One region of the uncultured Citricoccus sp. genome, then DNA from elsewhere that is predicted to be linked to it. Evidence: riboswitches for the same ligand, from Rfam matches in the RefSeq annotation. Region 1 holds a riboswitch; the other holds the start of a gene.

Evidence for each region. A riboswitch is a leader RNA that binds a small molecule or an ion and turns the genes downstream of it on or off. The one in region 1 is predicted to bind S-adenosylmethionine.
Region 2: another riboswitch for S-adenosylmethionine. It lies ahead of Q0283_RS17155 (O-acetylhomoserine aminocarboxypropyltransferase/cysteine synthase family protein); the one in region 1 lies ahead of Q0283_RS10175 (LLM class flavin-dependent oxidoreductase).

What each region holds. Positions count from the first base shown of each region.
Region 1 is NZ_CALMQR010000080.1:5,547-10,175, forward strand. Features, by position in the region: gene Q0283_RS10155 (acyl-CoA dehydrogenase family protein) at 1-326, shown strand, start outside; gene Q0283_RS10160 (hypothetical protein) at 432-1,760, shown strand; gene Q0283_RS10165 (sigma-70 family RNA polymerase sigma factor) at 1,897-2,502, shown strand; gene Q0283_RS10170 (anti-sigma factor) at 2,502-3,299, shown strand; SAM riboswitch class I at 3,358-3,459, shown strand; gene Q0283_RS10175 (LLM class flavin-dependent oxidoreductase) at 3,470-4,629, shown strand, end outside.
Region 2 is NZ_CALMQR010000152.1:11,932-16,560, reverse strand. Features, by position in the region: gene Q0283_RS17165 (CPBP family intramembrane glutamic endopeptidase) at 8-892, shown strand; gene Q0283_RS17160 (VOC family protein) at 1,010-1,666, opposite strand; SAM riboswitch class IV at 1,807-1,921, shown strand; gene Q0283_RS17155 (O-acetylhomoserine aminocarboxypropyltransferase/cysteine synthase family protein) at 1,994-3,370, shown strand; gene Q0283_RS17150 (homoserine O-acetyltransferase) at 3,388-4,509, shown strand; gene Q0283_RS17145 (alpha/beta hydrolase) at 4,556-4,629, shown strand, end outside.

The sequences.
Region 1 (4,629 bases):
CCCAGGGCGGGCGAGCCGCCGTCGGGGCGGACGCGGGCGATGACGGCGGCGACGACGGTGCTGCCGCCGAGGCCCTGCAACGCGCCGCCCTGACGGCCCATCGGGCGCACGTGATGGTGCCCCGGCTCGTCCTGGACACCTGCACGCGCATCTTCGACACCCTCGGCGCCTCCGCCACGAGCACCGAGCTGCAGCTGGACCGGCACTGGCGCAACGCACGGACCCTGGCCAGCCACGACCCGGCGGTCTTCATGGCCCGCATGGTGGGCGACTGGGAGGTCAACGGCACCGCGCCGGTGCCCTACCTGTCCACAGGCACGGCCTGAGGGGGCTTTCCGGACCTCGCGACGAGAATTTCCACGCCGGACCCATCCGGCCCGGCACCTGCTCCGAACACCAGACGTCAACGCTGGATCGACCAAGGAGCAGTCATGACCACGAACACCACGAAGAAGTCCGCGGCCGTCCTCGGCACCATTGCCCTCGCCCTGTCCCTCGCCGCCTGCGGCGCCGGAGGGGACGCAGGCGCGCAACCGGACCAGTCCACCGCCTCGGCGTCGATGTCCGCCTCGCCCTCGGCCTCCGCGAACACGTCCGGGGGCATGGAGGGCGGTGCGTCGGAGGACATGCCGATGCCGGCCTCCACCGGTGACCCGTTCGCCGACGCCCGGACCGCCGCGGCCCACATGCCCAAGACCGCCGAGACCCTGGCCACCGGATTCGCCACCGCGGCAGACGTGGGGGGAGACCCCTCCTCCGACGCGGCGACCGTGCGAGCCACCTTGACGGCACAACTGCAGGAGCACGTCTACCTGGCCGGGATGACGGTGGCCACGGCCTACGCCACCGAACTCGACAGCCCGGAGACCGAACTGGCCTCCGCCGCCCTGGACGAGAACTCCCAGGAGCTGGCAGCCACCATCGAGGCCGCCTCGGACGCGGAGACCTCGGAGGCGTTCCTGCAGCTGTGGCGCGAGCACATCGGCTACTTCGTGGACTACGCCGCGGCCGCCAAGGGTGGGGACGCGGCCGCCAAGGAGCAGGCGATGGCGGACCTCGAGGGGTACACGCAGGAAGCCGGCTCGTTCTTCGAGAAGCTCACGGGCGGCGAGCTGCCGGCCGGGGCCGTCACGGAGTCCCTGCACGGCCATGTGGACACCCTCACCATGGCCATCGACGGCCTCGCAGCCGGCGACCCGGCCGCCTACGACGACCTGCGGATGGCCGCGCACCACGTCGGCGAGGCGGCGGCCACCATCTCCGGTGGCGTCGTCACGGCCACCGGGATGGAAGGCGACCCGATGGACGACGCCGCCACGCTGCGGGCTCAGCTCACCTACGACCTGCAGGAGCACGTCTACCTCGCCGGGATCGCCGTGTTCACCGCCTACACCGCACAGGGTGGCACCGACTCGGAGGCCTTCACCGCGGCGGCCGCCACCCTGGACACCAATTCGAAGGCCCTCGCCGAGAAGATCGGCTCGCTGGCCGGCGAGGAGCAGGGCACGGCGTTCCTGGAACTGTGGCGTGAGCACATCGGGTTCTTCGTGGACTATGCGCAGGCCCGGGCCGGTGGGGACACCGAGGCCGCCGAGCAGGCCCTGATGGACCTGGACGGATACCGCCCGCAGGCCGGGGAGTTCTTCGAGGAGATCAGCGGTGGAGAACTGCCGGCCGCGGACATCGCCGAGGGGCTGGGCATGCACGTGGAGACGCTCTCCGGGGCCATCGACTCGATGGCGGAGGCCCTCGTCCCGTGACCGGTCCGGGCCGGTGACCGGCGCACGGCGTCCCGGTTGCCCCCAGGGGCATCCCGGGACGCCGCGGTCGAACCAGCGCCACGCCGATCCTGGCCTCGCCTCGCACGGGGGAGCAGGGCGCGGATACGCTGGCCGGATGACGCGCGACGCCGGACCGGGGACCACGCCCCCAGGCCCGCGCCCGCGGACCGGGGCCGGTGAGGACCAGTTGGTGGACCACCTCCGGCGCAGCGCCCAGGGGGATCAGCAGGCCTTCGCCGCCTTCTACGACGCCGTCGCCCCGCGTGCGTATGGCCTGGCCCTGCGCGTGGTGCGGGACCGGGACCTGGCGGCTGACGTCACCCAGGAGGCCCTGCTGGACGCCTGGCGTGGCGCCGGGGGGTACCGCCGCGAGCGGGGATCGGTGATCGGCTGGGTCTGCTCGATCACCCACCGGCGGGCCGTGGACCTGGTGCGATCCACCCAGTCCCGACGCGACCGGGAGCTCCGGGCAGGCGCGGCATCCTTTGGCCGGGACCACGACGACGTCTCCGAGGCGGTGACCGACGCCGAGGACCGGGGCCGGGTGGCCGACTGCCTGGGTGCGCTGACGGCCCTGGAACACGAGGCCGTCACGGCCGCATACTACGGCGGGCTCTCGTACCGAGAGGTCGCCGACCGGCTCGGGGCCAAGCTCGCCACCGTGAAATCACGGATGCGCACCGGCCTGCACCGACTACTGGACTGCCTGGGGGTGGAGTGATGGCCGACGAACGGGAACTGCTCGCCGCCTGGGCCCTTAATGCCGTGGACGAGGCCGAGCGGCGCCGGATCGAGGAGCGATTGCGCGTCGACCCCGTCCTGCGGGCCGAGGCCGACGCCCTGCTGCGGGCCACGGACGGTCTGGGCACCCGCGAGAACGCGGCGCCGCCTGCCGGGCTGAGGGACCGCGTCCTGGGCGCCGTCGACGCCGAGGCCAGGTCCCTCCGGTCCGCACACACCGGGGTGCGTCCCGAGGCGACGTCCGCCGGTGCCGCCACCGCGGGATCGCAGGATCCGGACGCGCCCACCAGCCTGCGGGACCAGCGGGAACGACGCTGGCCCGGCCGCCGTCGGGCCTGGACCGCGGTGGCCGCCACTGCGGCGGCGGCCGCGACCGCCGCAGTGCTGCTCCTCGCCCAGCCGTGGCAGGACGGGGGCCTGACGCAGCAGGACCAGGTGGTGGCCATCGAACAGGTACTCGGACAGGACGGAGCCCGTCAGGAGACGGCACCCGTGGCGGGCGGCGGCACAGTCGAGGTCGCGCGGGCCCCCTCGGGCGAGACCGTGGTGGCCGCCCGGGGCCTTGCTGCCCCGGAGGGTGACCGCGTCTACCAATTGTGGACCCTCGAGGGCGATCAGTCGCCCCGGTCCGCGGGGCTCCTGGAACTCGACGACGGTCTGGCCCTCGTCCGGCTGCCCGAGGTGCCGGCCAGGGCGGCGCTGGCCCTCACCCTCGAGCCCGCCGGGGGATCGCCGGCCCCCACCACGGATCCTGTCGTGGTGGTGGCCGCGGGCTGACGTCACCGGAGGACACCGGATTCGTCCCGGCCCCGGACGGTGTGCTCCAATTGCCCGGTAACCATCCAGAGCGGCCGAGAGACCTGGCTCGTCGACGCCGCAGCAACCACCACGCGCCCCCGGGGCGCGGGACCGGTGCTACCGCCAGGACCGATGGAAGGAGCATCACCATGACGTCATCGAATGCCCAGAACACCACCGCCGGACTGCCCGCAGGGGTGCCGACCACCCCCGCCGGCCGGCGCGAGATCCTCTTCAACGCCTTCGACATGAACTGCGTGGCCCACCAGTCCCCCGGCCTGTGGCGCCACCCGGACGACCACGCCCGCGACTACAACACCCTGGGCTACTGGACGGGGCTGGCCCAGACGCTGGAGAAGGGGCTGTTCGACGGCATCTTCATCGCCGACGTCCTGGGTCCCTACGACGTCTACGGCAGCTCGGACGAGGCCACCCTGAAGGCCGGCACCCAGGTGCCCACCAACGACCCGATCCTTGTGGTCCCGCCGATGGCCGCCGTGACCAAGCACCTCACCTTCGGCGTCACCGCGGGCACCGCCTACGAGCACCCGTACGCCTTCGCACGCCGCCTGGCCACGCTGGACCACCTCACCGAGGGCCGCGTGGGCTGGAACGTCGTGACGGGCTACCTGCCCTCGGCCGCCCGGAACTTCGGGCACGAGGACCAGATGGAGCACGACGAGCGCTACAACCACGCCGACGAGTACCTCGACGTGGTCTACAAGCTGCTCGAGGGCTCGTGGGAGGACGACGCGGTCGTCAACGACAAGGAGTCGGGCGTCTTCATCGACCCGTCCAAGGTCCACCGCATCGAGCACGAGGGCACGTACTTCAAGACCCCCGGCATCGCCTTCACCGAGCCGTCCAAGCAGCGCACCCCCGTGATCTACCAGGCCGGCGCCTCCACGCGCGGCCGGGCCTTCGCCGGCAAGCACGCCGAGGCCGTGTTCATCAACTCGCCCACGGCCGAACTGATCAAGGGCACCGCGGCGAAGCTCCGCCGGGCCGCCGTCGAGGCCGGCCGCGATCCGTACGACCTCCGCATCATGTCCATGCAGACCATCGTCACGGGTGCCACCGACGAGGAGGCACAGGCCAAGTACGAGGAGCTCACGAAGTACATCGACGTCGAGGGCGGCCTCGTGCTGATGAGCGGCTGGATGGGCATCGACCTGTCCCAGTTCGACCTCGACGAGCCGCTGGGCGACGTGGAGTCCAACGCCATCCAGTCCACCATCGAGACCTTCAAGAAGGCCTCGGGGGACGACGGCAACCCGTGGACGGTGCGGCGCATCGCCGAGTGGTGCGG
Region 2 (4,629 bases), on a different contig from region 1:
TGGTGCGGTGAGCACCCCCGCAGCCTCCCGGCCGACCGACCGCCTGCGCCCCTCGGCCATCACCCCGCCCTCGGCCGGCACGGTCCGCTGGGAGATCGCGATCGTGCTCGGGCTGTCCCTGGGCCAGTCGGCCGTCTACGCGATCGTCAACCTGCTGGAGAAGATGAGCCGGGGCCCGCTGTCCGGGCAGACCACCACGCTGAACCCGCCGCTGGCGGACCGGCAGTACTGGGACCTCACGTACCAGCTGCTGGACATCGTCTTCGCCCTGGTGCCGGTACTGCTGGTGTTCCACCTGCTGGTGATCCGCGGCCGCAATCCGTTCCGGACCTTCGGCCTGGACGCCCGTCGTCCGGGGGCCGACCTGGCCTGGGGCGGGGCCCTGTTCGTGGCGATCGGCCTGGGGACCCTGGCGGTCTACGCGGCCGGGCGGGCGGCCGGGGTAACCACGGCCATCGTGGGCAGCGCGCTGGACGAGTACTGGTGGACCACCCCGGTCCTGGTGCTCTCCGCGCTGCGGCACGCGCTGCTGGAGGAGGTCATCGTGGTGGCCTGGCTCTTCGACCGGCTCGGCTACCTGCAGCAACTGAGGTCCGGGCTGGACCCGGCCCGGCCCGGCGAGCCCGGTGGGCTGCGCACCTGGGCGAGCGGCGCCGTCGTCCCCCTGAACGCCACGACCGTGGTGGTGGGATGCGCGGTCCTGCGCGGGGCCTATCACCTGTACCAGGGGATCGGGCCGGGAGTGGGGAACCTGCTCATGGGATTGGTGTTCGGTGCGCTGTACGTGCGCTACCGGCGCGTGATGCCCCTGGTCGTGGCCCACCTGCTGCTGGACGTGACCGGGTTCGTGGCCTACCCGGCCCTGGCCCGGCTGGGGCTGTTCGGCACCTGAGCCCGGCCCGCGCCGCCTGTTCCGGTCGGCTCCACGCGGGACCGGCGGGCGTCCTGGACGCGAAGGCCCCCGCCCACCGGGCCGGGGGCCGGGAGGGGGCGGGGGCCGCGGGGCGCGTCAGAGGGTGACGGTGCCCTTGGGGGTCTCGAAGGTGACCTCGAGGATGCCGGGCGTGCCGGAGGGGGACTCGTAGATGACGTTGAGGTCCTCGACCCTCTGCTCGGGGTCGTCCAGTCCCAGCCAGCCCCGCACCCGGTCCCGCGATCCGGCGATCGTGATGGAGGACAGCTCCGCCTGCGGCTCCGCGGCGCGGGAGGGGTGCAGCTCCTCCATGCCGTCATCCCAGCGCAGCAGGTAGGGCACCTGCGGGTCGGCGATGAGGCCCTTGATGCCGATCTGGCGCCAGGTCAGCTCGCGGCCGTCCGGGAACTTGCGGTTGCCCGGAACGGACTGGCGCTCGAGCCGTTCCTCGAACGGGGCCAGGTCGTCCACGGCCACGCACCAGCCCATCCAGCCGCCGCCCATCTCGGAGCGGGCGCGCACGGCCTGTCCGAACGGGGCCTTGCCGGAGGAGGGGTGGTCGAGTACCTCGACGACCTCCAGGTACTGGTGCTTGCGCAACGGGAAGATGGCGTTGCGGGTGCCGAAGCGGGGGTGGACCCCGCCCTTGACTCGCTCGATGCCCAGGGCATCGGCGATCCGGGCCACCGCGGCGGGGAGGCCCTCTTCGGGGCCGACGGCGTACGAGACGTGATCAAGGCGCATCATGCCCATATCGTCCCACTTCCCCGTGGCGGAGATCGCTTAGGTTACCCTCACTTGAAAAGTTGCGCAGATCACACTCCGGCGGGGCCGCGGTCACACTGTGACCGAACGGGATGACCCGCTCGCACCGATCTGGCAGACTGGGCGCAGGTCATGAGCGCCAGCATCGAGCCCCGGCTTGCTGGCCGGCAACCCTCCAGCTCGCGGTGGGGTGCCCCGGGTGAGGACCAGGCGGGTGTCGACCGGCACCTGCAAGCGCGGGCCACCACGGCGCGGCATGCTTCACGGCACCGTGATGCCACCGGGTGGCCCTGGACGGATACAGGAGCCATGTCGATGACTGACACCCCGAACCAGGCCACCCCGGACACCGACCCGGCCGGCGCCACGGACTCCGCCGCGAACTGGGGCTTCGAGACCCGGCAGGTGCACGCCGGCATCCCGGAGGTCAACCCCTTCGGCGCCACCGCGCTGCCGATCATCCAGTCCAACTCCTTCGACTTCCCCTCCCACGAGGTCGCCGCCGACCGGTTCGCCCTGAAGGACCTCGGGCCCATCTACACCCGCATCGGCAACCCGACCCAGGAGGCCGTGGAGGGCAAGATCGCCGCCCTCGAGGGCGGGGTGGGCGCCCTGCTGCTGGCCTCCGGGCAGGCGGCCACCACCTTCTCCGTGCTCAACCTCGCCGGTGCGGGGGACCACGTGGTGGTCTCGGCCTCCCTCTACGGCGGCACCCAGAACCTGTTCAAGCACACCCTGGCCAAGATCGGCATCACCACCACCTTCGTCCAGGACCCGGACGACCTGGAGGAGTGGGCGGGCGCCGTCCGGGACACCACGAAGCTGCTGTTCGCCGAGTCCCTCGGCAACCCGCGCGGGGACGTGCCGGACCTGCGGGGCATCGCCGACGTCGCCCACGCCGCCGGCGTGCCGTTCATCGTGGACAACACCCTGGCCACCCCCTACCTGCTGCGGCCCATCGAGCACGGCGCGGACGTGGTCGTGCACTCGGCCACCAAGTACCTCGGCGGCCACGCCGTGGCCATGGGCGGGGTCATCGTGGACGCCGGGACCTTTGACTACGCCTCCCAGCCGGAGCGCTTCCCGGGCTTCAACACCCCGGACGAGAGCTACAACGGACTGGTGTTCGCCCGGGACCTGGGCGTCGGGGGCATCCTCGGTGCCAACCTCGCCTACATCCTGAAGGCCCGCGTGCAGTTGCTGCGCGACCTCGGCAGCTCGATCAGCCCGTTCAACGCCTTCCTGCTCAACCTCGGCCTGGAGACCCTGTCCCTGCGGATGGAGCGTCACGTGGCCAACGCGCAGAGGGTCGCCGACTACCTGGACGGCCACGCCCAGGCCGAGGCCGTGATCTACCCGGGCCTGGCGTCCAGCCCCTGGTACGAGCGCGCGCAGCAGTACCTGCCCCAGGGCGCCGGCGGCTTCGTGTCCTTCGAGATCGCCGGTGGCCGCGAGGCCGGCGCGCGGTTCGTGGACGCCCTGCGCCTGCACCACCAGGTGGCCAACATCGGCGACATCCGTTCGCTCGTCATCCACCCGGCCTCCACCACGCACTCCCAGTTGACGGAGGCCGAGCAGCGCGCCGCCGGTGTCACCCCCGGCCTGGTCCGGCTCTCGGTGGGCGTGGAGAGCATCGATGACATCCTGGCGGACCTCGAGGAGGGGTTCGCCGCCGCCAACGTCAGCGCGTGAGGCACGGAGGGACCCCCATGACCATGACCAGCCCCCACCAGACCCGCACCGCCCTTCCCGACGGCGGCCTGCACTCCCGGCGGATCGGCGCCTTCGACTTCGAGGCCGGCGGTCACCTGCCCGCCGTGGAGATCGCCTACGAGACCTGGGGCACGCTGAACGCGGACAGGTCCAACGCCGTGCTGGTGCTGCACGCCCTGACCGGTTCCACCCACGTGGCCGCCTCCACCGGGGAACCGGAGGCCGGCTGGTGGGAGGGCATCATCGGACCGGGCGCGCCGGTGGACACCGATCAGTGGTTCGTGGTGGCCCCCAACATGCTGGGCGGCTGCTACGGGACGACCGGTCCGTCCTCGCTGGACGCGGACGGCACCCCGTGGGGTTCGCGGTTCCCGTTCACCACCATCCGGGACTCCGTCCATGCCGAGGCCCGCCTCGCGGACGCCCTGGGCATCGAGGCGTGGCAGGCCGTGATCGGCGGCTCGATGGGCGGGGCCCGCGCCCTGGAATGGGCCGCGACCTACCCGGGGCGGGTGCGCGGCATGGCCGTCATCGCCTGCGGCGCCCACTCCACGGCCGAGCAGATCGCGTTCGCCCAGGCCCAGGTCCAGGCGATCACGCTGGACCCGGACTTCCAGGGCGGCGACTACTACGGCCGCTCCCGGCCCGACGCCGGCCTGGGCATCGCCCGGCGGATCGCGCATATCACGTACCGCTCCGAGCCGGACATGGGGTCCCGGTTCGGGCGGAGTCCGCAGCAGGACGAGGACCCCTTCGGCCACCCGCTGCGCCGGAGCGGCCGGTACCAGGTGGAGTCCTACCTGGACCACCAGGCGGCCAAGCTCGCCGGACGCTTCGACGCCAACAGCTACCTGGTGCTCACCGAGGCGCTGATGAGCCATGACGTGGCGCGGGGCCGCGGGAGCGAGGAGGAGGTGCTGGCCGGGATCCCCGCCGCGGCGTTCATCGCCGCGGTCGACTCGGACCGGCTCTACTTCCCGGGCCAGTCCCAGGAACTGGCCCGCCAGCTGCCCGGTGAGGTGCCGGTGTTCATGATCGACTCGCCGATCGGCCACGACGGGTTCCTGACGGACATGGACCAGGTGGCCGGTGAGATGAAGCGGGTCCTGGGACTCTGACCGGCCGGATTGATCGGCTCTCACCGGGGGCCTCTACCCTGTGGGTATGACTGATGCCGCCGCTGCCGCCACCCCCGAGCCGTTCGTCCGCTGGTCCCGTCCCGAGGCCGAGCGCGCGGG